DNA from 4 places in the Kitasatospora sp. NPDC101183 genome. Region 1 is predicted to be linked to each of the others. Evidence: riboswitches for the same ligand, from Rfam matches in the RefSeq annotation. Region 1 holds a riboswitch; each other region holds the start of a gene.
What was found. Region 1 has a riboswitch for cyclic di-AMP ahead of ACIRRS_RS23890 (hypothetical protein). Riboswitches for the same ligand answer to the same signal wherever they lie in the genome.
Positions count from the first base shown of each region.

Region 2: it holds a riboswitch for cyclic di-AMP, as region 1 does, so the genes downstream of both, ACIRRS_RS12510 (transglycosylase family protein) here and ACIRRS_RS23890 (hypothetical protein) in region 1, are expected to answer to the same signal.
Region 3: it holds a riboswitch for cyclic di-AMP, as region 1 does, so the genes downstream of both, ACIRRS_RS15855 (M23 family metallopeptidase) here and ACIRRS_RS23890 (hypothetical protein) in region 1, are expected to answer to the same signal.
Region 4: it holds a riboswitch for cyclic di-AMP, as region 1 does, so the genes downstream of both, ACIRRS_RS24710 (transglycosylase family protein) here and ACIRRS_RS23890 (hypothetical protein) in region 1, are expected to answer to the same signal.

Region 1 covers NZ_JBIWOW010000017.1:5,267-7,455, forward strand. Annotated here, with positions in the region: gene ACIRRS_RS23885 (MoaF-related domain-containing protein) at 108-437, opposite strand; cyclic di-AMP (ydaO/yuaA leader) riboswitch at 751-915, shown strand; gene ACIRRS_RS23890 (hypothetical protein) at 916-2,189, shown strand, end outside.
Region 2 covers NZ_JBIWOW010000007.1:355,240-357,428, forward strand. Annotated here, with positions in the region: gene ACIRRS_RS12505 (cytochrome P450) at 1-710, shown strand, start outside; cyclic di-AMP (ydaO/yuaA leader) riboswitch at 947-1,114, shown strand; gene ACIRRS_RS12510 (transglycosylase family protein) at 1,120-1,881, shown strand; gene eno (phosphopyruvate hydratase) at 2,134-2,189, shown strand, end outside.
Region 3 covers NZ_JBIWOW010000010.1:23,357-25,545, forward strand. Annotated here, with positions in the region: gene ACIRRS_RS15850 (hypothetical protein) at 1-180, shown strand, start outside; gene ACIRRS_RS15855 (M23 family metallopeptidase) at 245-1,096, opposite strand; cyclic di-AMP (ydaO/yuaA leader) riboswitch at 1,109-1,267, opposite strand; gene ACIRRS_RS15860 (YiaA/YiaB family inner membrane protein) at 1,477-1,761, shown strand; gene ACIRRS_RS15865 (alpha/beta fold hydrolase) at 1,855-2,189, shown strand, end outside.
Region 4 covers NZ_JBIWOW010000017.1:201,410-203,598, forward strand. Annotated here, with positions in the region: gene ACIRRS_RS24710 (transglycosylase family protein) at 1-1,184, opposite strand, end outside; cyclic di-AMP (ydaO/yuaA leader) riboswitch at 1,171-1,331, opposite strand; gene ACIRRS_RS24715 (hypothetical protein) at 1,790-2,189, opposite strand, start outside.

The DNA.
Region 1 (2,189 bases):
GCACCGGGGCCCGGGATCGGCGATCGATCCCGGGCCCCGGTGCGTGCGTACGAGCCGGGCGTACGGGCCGGGCGTACGGGCCGGGCGTACGGGCCGTCCGGACGGCCTCAGGCCTGCGGCTCCAGCGTCCCGGTGTGCAGCTGGCCGACGCGGCCGCCCTCGCCCTCGAAGGTCCAGAACGCCCGGACGGTGAGCCCGGCCAGGTCCATCACGTGGCTGACGGTGAGCCCGCTGCGCTCCGTCCAGCTCACGAAGTAGATGTCCGGTGCGACCTCGGCGACGTGCAGCGGCACGTCCTCCCACTGGCCCGCGGACTCGCCGAGCCCCTCCCAGCGCAGCCGCGTGCCGTCGGCCGAGTAGGTGTTGCGGAACGCCGCGCCGTTGTCGACCCGGAAGACGTAGGTACGGCCGGCGAAGGCGGGCAGGGACGCGGTCATGGCGGGGCGGCTCCTCGGTCGAGCTGGCGGGCTCTTGTGCACTGCGGAAGATGTCAGGCCTCCAATTTATCCGACGGGGCGCAGGAGGGAGGGCGTCCTTTCGCGGTACGGGTGCGGCGGTGTCCGTACGGGCCGGACGGCTGTGATCAACTCGCCCGCCACGCAGTGTGGTTGATCGACACCACTGTGAAGTGCGCGACAACCTGCCCCGGAGGGTTGTCCGCCCACGCACGGCCTGCCTAGCCTGCAAAGGTCGTCCGCCCCCGCGGACCCCGCCGCCGGGACGCCGAGTCCCGTCCACCCGCCGGCGGGCAGTCGAGCACCACCGTGGACGGGAGCGGGGGACCCAAGGTCAGTGCCCGGCCCTGCGCGCTCCCGCGTGCGGCCGCGGCTCGGGGTGAAGCCGCCTCCCACCGGCGGCCGGGCTTCCTCAGCCCGAACCCGACAGCTCACCTCGCAGGCGTCGCAGAGGACAGCCATGCACAAGCCTGCCCGGGCCCGCGCCCCGCGCCACGCCCTCCCCTCCCACCGCGGTCGCACCGCCGCCCTCGCCGCCACCGGCGCGCTCGCCATCGGCGGCGCCGGCCTGATCGGCCTCCCGGCCGCCACCGGCGCCCAGGCCGCGACCGCCCCGACCGTCACCCAGGACCGTCTGACCCCCGCCACGATGACCCCGGGCAAGGCGGCCACCGCCTCGCTCGCCCTGCACTCCTCCTCCTGCTTCACCGCGAAGACGGTGGGCGTGGGCGTGCGCGACGCCGCGGGCACCAACCTGGACTTCCCCGGCAACGCCTCCAACGTGCGGATCTGCCCGACCGGCACGACCTTCACCAGCGCGGCCCGCAGCCTGCCCGCCGGGACGTACACCCAGTTCGGCTTCTGGCAGGACCAGGCGGGCGCCTGGCACAACCTGGCCGCGCAGCAGCTCGTGGTCTCCGCGACGGCGACGCCGACCCCGGCTCCCACGCCGACCCCGACTCCCACGCCGAAGCCCACCGCGACCCCGTCCGCGAGCCCGTCCGCCACCCCGACCACGGCGCCCACCGCCGCGCCGACCTCCCCGGTGGCCGGTAAGTCCCTCACCTGGTCCGACGAGTTCAACGGCCCGATCGCCTGGGGCCAGCGCTGGGTCGGCGACAAGAGCAGCTCGTACAAGTACGGCAACCACAACCCCGGCGACAACAAGCTGGACTGGCTGAACAAGAACAACGTCACCGTCGCCAACGGCGTCGCCACCTTCACCGCGACCCCCGGCGGCCCGGCGCTGGAGAACGGCCAGCAGTCCTGGAACACCGGCTTCCTGACCACCGAGGGCTCCGCCGAGGGCTTCCAGGTCAAGACCGGCGACTACGCCGAGACCCGCGTCAAGCTCCCCGCCGGCACCGGCGCCTGGCCGGCCTTCTGGACGTGGAAGGACGGCAACGGGGAGATCGACTCCTTCGAGTACCACCCCGACAACCCGAACCTGCTCGAGCTGACCAACCACGTCAACCCGAGCAACCCCGAGTACTGGACGGACGCCAAGGCCGTCGCCAAGGACCAGTGGGTCACCATCGGCACGTACTACGGCGCCAACTCCGTGGACTGGTACGTCAACGGCGTGAAGGTCTTCTCGGACGGCAAGGGCGTGGGCGCCAACTGGTCGGCGTACCTGATCCTCAACCTGTCGGTGGGCGCGGGCAAGTACCACCCCGCGCCGCAGGGGAGCGCCCCGCTCACCTTCTCCGCCGACTACGTGCGGGTCTACCGCTA
Region 2 (2,189 bases), on a different contig from region 1:
GGCGGGCGGTGAAGAAGATCCGCGCCTACCTGCTGGAGCTGATCCACCGCAAGCGCGCCGACCTCGGGGACGACCTGATCTCCGGCCTGATCCGGGCGAGCGACCACGGCGAGCACCTGACGGAGAACGAGGCCGCCGCGATGGCCTTCATCCTCCTCTTCGCCGGGTTCGAGACCACGATCAACCTGATCGGGAACGGGGCCTACGCCCTGTTCCGCAACCCGGATCAGCGCCGGCTGCTCCAGGAGTCGGTGGCCCGCGGCGAGAGCGCCCTGCTGGAGACGGGGATCGAGGAACTCCTGCGCTACGACGGGCCGGTGGAGCTGGCGACCTGGCGGTTCGCGACCGAGCCGCTGTCGATCGGCGGGGTGTCCGTTCCGGTGGGGGACCCGGTGCTGGTGGTGCTCGCGGCGGCCGACCGCGACCCGGCGAGGTTCTCGGACGAGAACACCCTCGACCTGGCCCGGGCCGACAACCCCCACCTGGGCTTCGGGCACGGCATCCACTACTGCATCGGCGCCCCGCTGGCCCGCCTGGAGGGCCGCGCGGCGCTGGCCACGCTGCTCTCCCGGCTGCCCGACGTACGGCTGGCGGAGGAGCCGGAGAACCTGCGCTGGCGCGGCGGTCTGATCATGCGTGGACTGCGGGAACTGCCGGTCGAATTCAGCCCGGAAATCCGCTCCCCGCACGCGGTTCCGGCCACTCCCTGACGTCCTTCGAGACACCGACACGCTGACGGGGCGTCGCCGGCAGCCTGTCGATCGGGGTGTGAACACGCATCAAATCGGACAAACCGGCGCCGTGCGTAGGCGAGCGACCACTGGCCGTGATTTCTGTGTGATATCGGCGAGATGAGCTTGTGATCGAGCTGATGATCTGTCTAGTCTCCGTGGAGTTCGCAGCTGCGGACCCCGAACGCGGAACGCCGAATCCTGCCCGCCGCGCCACGGGAAACCGACCAGAACCCTGGGCAGGGGCGGGGGACCCAGGTTTGTTGCCGTCCCCACGGCTTGGGGTGAAGCCGCCCGCGCGGAGCCGACTCCGCGTCACGGCGGCCGGGCCACCTCCCGGTCCGAACCCGACAGCTCACCTCGCAGGCGTGCGGAGAGGGACCTCTTCATGCTGCTCGTTGGATCTGGCCGTCACCGTCGTCGCACCCAGGCCGAGAAGGTCATCGCCGTCGCCGGTGTGGCCGGCGTCGGACTCGCACTGCCGCTCCTCACCGCCACCGGCGCCTCCGCGGCCCCCGCCTCCACCTGGGACGCCGTCGCCCAGTGCGAGAGCGGCGGCAACTGGAGCATCAACACCGGCAACGGCTTCTACGGCGGCCTGCAGTTCACCTCCAGCACCTGGAAGGCGTACGGCGGCACCTCCTACGCCGCGCAGGCCAACCAGGCCAGCAAGGGCCAGCAGATCGCCGTCGCCGAGAAGGTGCTCGCCTCCCAGGGCCCCGGCGCCTGGCCCGTCTGCTCCCAGAAGGCCGGCCTGAGCAAGGGCGGCCCGGCCGCCTCCGTCGACACCTCCTCGGACACCAAGGCCCAGTCCGCGCCCAAGGCCCAGAAGCAGGCCCAGAAGCCCGTCCAGCAGCAGGCCCAGAAGCCGGCGCAGGAGAAGCCCGCCCAGTCGTACGCCCCGAAGCACGCGGCCCCGAAGGCGGCCGAGAAGCCCGCCGCGCAGTCGTACGCTCCCAAGCACGCCGCCCCGCAGGCCGCCGCGCCCAAGGCTGGGGACTACACCGTGCGCTCCGGTGACACCCTGTCGACCATCGCTGCCGCCCAGGGCGTCTCCGGCGGCTGGCAGTCGCTGTACTCCGGCAACCGCGCCACCGTGGGCGGCGACCCGGACCTGATCCTCCCGGGCCAGGTGCTGCACCTCGGCTGAGCCGACCGGACGTCAGAGGGGCCGGCCGGCAGGGCCGGCCCCTTCGTCCGCGTTCGCCCGGGATCGGGCTGCCGACCCGGGGCGCCCAGGTGAACTACCGGTGGGTAGCACGGCCACACGCTGAGACGGGACCGAGGCCGACGTGGCCGTGGAGGCCCGGGCGGTTAGGCTCTGGTCGTAACGACTCCGCAATCCTCCCGCCGACATCACCACCCCGGTCGGCCGGGACCTGCTTCCGCAAGGAGATGCCACGTGCCGTCCATCGATGTCGTCGTAGCCCGTGAGATCCTCGACAGCCGCGGCAACCC
Region 3 (2,189 bases), on a different contig from region 1:
CCGATGCCGGAGGAGCTGACGGGGGACTTCGAGGAGCTGGAGGAGGCGGCGGCGCAGGCGGCGCTGGACCTGCTCGGGGAGTGGACGGTGCCGGGCCTGGCGCGGCTGCTGGTCGAGGAGTTCCCGGAGCTGGCGCCGGAGCCGGGCGCGGAGGAGATCGACGCGTACCTGGGGCGGTAGGACGGGCACGGAAGGGGCCCGCCGGGGCCCCTTCCGTGCCTACGTCCGTACGTCCGGACGTCCGTTACGGGTTGACGCCGCGCTGCTGGAGCCAGGACTCCGGGTCGACCGGGGCGCCGCCGCCGGGGCGGACCTCCAGGTGCAGGTGCGGGCCGGTGACGTTGCCGGTGGCGCCGACCTTGCCGATCTGCTGACCGCCGGTGACGCTGCCCGAGCCCTTGATGATCGAGGAGAGGTGGCAGTACCAGATCTCGGTGCCGTCGGGCAGGGTCTCGACGATGCGGTAGCCGTACGAGCCGGACCAGCCGGCCGAGGTGATGACGCCCTGGCCGATGGCCATGACCGGGGTGCCGGTGTCGGCGGCGAAGTCCAGGCCGGTGTGCAGGTGGGCCCAGTAGCGGGCGCTCTGGCCGTAGTGGGCGGAGAGGCGGTAGTCGGACTCGGCGACCGGCAGGGTGAGGGCGGCGGCCTTCTTGGCCTCGGCCTCCGCCGCGGCCTTCTTCGCCTCGGCCTCCTTGGCGGCGGCCTTGGCCTCCGCCTCCTTCGCGGCCTGGAGGCGGGCGGTCTCCTCGGCGGCGGTGCGCTGGCTGTCGGCCTGCTGCTGGATGCGGGCGGCGAGCGCGAGGCCGGGGTCGGCGGCGAGGGCGACCGGGGTCTCGTCGGGGGCCTCGACGGCGGGGGCGGCGGCCGGGGTCGCGGAGGCGAAGCCGGTGGCGCCCAGGGTGGCGGCGACGGCGGTGACGCCGAGCAGCGGGGAGGCCCCGCGGGTCTGACGCGGCATCCGGTGGCGGTTGGCCTCGGCCTCGGGGGCCGCGCCGAGGGGGCCGGTGCCGTCCGGCTCGAAGCCGTCGTGGCCGGGGTGACCGGGGTGGTCGAGCAGCTGGATTCCGGCTGCGGGGGTGTGCGTCGACGCCACGGGGGCGCGCTCCTTTCCTTCCCTCGCGCCTACCGGGTTAGCTGACGGGTTCGGAGCAGGAAGGTCTCCTACGGCCGGGCCGGAGCCCCGCCGATTCACCCCAAGGAACGTGGTTCCCCGGCTCCCTGACCTGCCCGGAGGCCGGTCGGCGGGATTAGGCGACGGCGCACGGTGCCGTCTGGGTACGGCGTTGACGACCGCGCTGCGTTATCAAACGTTAATCCGAGGAGGCTCTGATTCCAAGCCGTTCGTCCGGGACGAACGGGAAGCCCGTGAGGGGACGTCAACGAACGATCCCTCACGCGGGGCGCCGCACGCACGGCCCCGACTGAGTACCGGTACTCATGTGCGAGGGCCGGGGCGCCAGCATGCTGGGCGCCATGAGCGCACCGATGCAGAGCCGCACGACGGCCGCCTACTACATCCAGGCCGTCCTCTCCTTCGCGATCTCCGGCACGGCCCTCGCCGTCGGGATCGCCTACCTGCCCGTCGGGGGGTGGGTCCGCGCCTTCCTGGGGGTGGGCCTGCTCTACACCGTCACCTCCGCGTTCACGCTGGCCAAGGTGATCCGGGACCGGCAGGAGGCCGGCGACACCGTCGCCCGGGTCGACCAGGCGCGGCTGGAGAAGCTGCTGGCCGAGCACGACCCGTTCCAGGGGCCCTGACGGGGCCGTGTCGCCGACCGCTTGACGGCTAAGGCTATTAGCCTTAGCTTTATGGCTATCGGCAGCACGAACCCCGGAGCGAGGAGATTCCCCATGAACGGCACCGCCACCCCGGCCACCGGCCACCTCGACCTCCCCGGCGGCCGGATCGCCTACGACGACACCCGGCAGGGCGACGGCCTCCCCGTCGTCCTGCTCCCGGGGATGCTCGACAGCCGCACCGCCTACCGCCACCTCAGGCCGCTGCTCACCGCCGCCGGGCGGCGGGTCGTCACCATGGACCTGCGCGGCTTCGGCGAGAGCTCCATCGCCTGGGACGACTACTCCCCCGCCGCGATCGCCGGCGACGCCCTCGCCCTCCTCGACCACCTCGGCATCGAGCGGGCCGTCCTGGTCGGGCAGTCCTACACCGGCGCCACCGTCGTCCG
Region 4 (2,189 bases), 200 kb from region 1:
GACCAGAACAGCAGGTCGCCCGCCTGGAGGCTGTCCAGCGAGACGTGGGTGCTCGCGGCGGCCTGGTCGGCGGCGACGCGCGGGACGGAGACGCCCGCGGCGCGCAGCGCGGCCTGGGTCAGGCCGGAGCAGTCCCAGCCGCCGTTGCCGGTGCCGCCGTAGACGTAGGCCTGGCCGACCTTCGACTGGGCGAAGGAGACGGCGGCGGCCATGCTGCCGGTCGCGGTCTGGGCCGGCTGCTGCGCCTGCTGCTGGGCCGGGGCCTGCTTGGACGGCTTGGCGGCCTGGTCCTGGGCGAGCGGCTTGGCGTTCACGGCACCGCCGTTCGCGGGCTGGCCGGACTTCTGCGAGCGGTTGAACCAGCCGAAGTCCGAGCCGGACTTGGCGGCGGGGGCGGCGGAGACCTGGGCCTGGCCGTCGAAGCTGAGCTTCTGGCCCGGGTAGATGGCGTCCGGGCCCTCGGTCAGGGTGGCGCGGTTGAGGTCGTACAGGTGCTGCCAGCCGCCCTGGACGTTGTGCTTGTCCGCGATGGTGGACAGCCAGTCGCCCTCGACCACGGTGTAGTCGCCCTGGGCCTGCGGCGCCGGGGCGGCCTGCTGGGCGGGGGCCTGCTGGGCGGGGGCCTGCGGGGCCTGCTGGGCCTTCTTCTGGGCCCAGGCGCCCTTGCCCGAGGTGCCGGAGGCGGCGGAGCCGGCCTGGTCCTGCGACTGCGACTGCGCGGGGGCGGCCGGCTTGGCGGGCTTCGCGGCGGGCTTGGCGGCCGCCGAGGTGTCGACGGAGGCGGCGGCGCCGCCCTTGGTCAGACCGGCCTGGACGGAGCAGACGGGCCAGGCGCCGGGGCCCTGCGAGGCGAGGACCTTCTCGGCGACGGCGATCTGCTGGTCCTTGGTGGCCTGGTTGGCCTGCGGCGCGTACGAGGTTCCGCCGAAGGCGGCCCAGGTGCTGGAGGTGAACTGCAGGCCGCCGTAGAAGCCGTTGCCGGTGTTGATGCTCCAGTTGCCGGTGCTCTCGCACTGGGCGACCTTGTCCCAGGTCGCGACGGAGGCGGCGGAGGCGCTGGTGGTGGTGAGGCAGGGGATCGTGAGGCCGACGCCCGCGACGCCGAGGGTGGCGATCACGCGACGGGTGCGGCTGGACAGGCGGGTGCCGTTGGTGGGCAGCATGAAGACGCGGTCCTCTCCCACGCCTGCGAGGTGAGCTGTCGGATTCGGGCTGGAGTTGCCCGGCCGCGCGCTGCGCGGCTTCACCCCTAGCCCCGGGCCGTTCCGAAGAGCGGCCGAGGGCGACTTACCTGTGGTTCCCCCGCTCCTGCCGTGATGCGTTTTCGCGCTGCCAGGACATCCGACGGCAGGACTCGGCGTCGCGGATGAACTGGGTCCGTGTGGTCACGAACGGGGAGCACGTTAAGCAGAAGGAACTTCAATCTGCAAATAGCTGTGATGCGCATCACGGGGTTTAGAAAATAGCCGAATGAGCGCATTTCATGATCGGAAATGATCGTTTATTGGCAAGGTCACGCCGAATTCCCGGAACTGGCTCCGCCTCAGTTCTGCGGTGACGGAGCGTCGGAGCGCGCAGGGGGCGCGCCCGCCGGGGCGGGGAAGCGTCCACGATGCGGGCGCCGGATCAATTCCCGTATTCGTCGACAAAAGAGACCAGAACGGACATCACGCCCTTCATGGCTGAGCGGGGAACCAGGGAAGCGGGGAAGCGGTAAACGGAAATGCGGAAGGGGCCCGCGGCGGCCGTAGCCGTCGCGGGCCCCTTCCGGGGGCGTGCGTGCGCCCTGTCAGCCCTCCACGGGCGCCTGGACGGCCGCGTGGGCGCCCCGGGGCGCCTGTGACGGCTCCGAGGCCGCCGCGGCCTCGGCCAGGGCCTCCGCGGTGGGCGCGGGCAGCGAGGCCAGGTAGGTGGAGGCGATCAGCTGCCCCACCGTCGGGTAGGCGCCCAGCGGCGCGGCGGACGGGCAGCCCGTCTCCTCGGCCGCTGTGGCGAGCAGTTCGGAGTCCGCCTCCGGGCCGATCACCAGCGGGGCCAGGGCGGGCCGCTGGGAGCCGGTCTCGCGCAGGTGGTTCACGGCGCCGGCCACCGAGCCGGGGACGTCCAGCGCGGCCGCGACGACCGGGACGGCCAGGCGGGCGGCGAGCAGCACACCGGTGATGCCGGCCGCGGCCGCCGCCTCCTCGCCG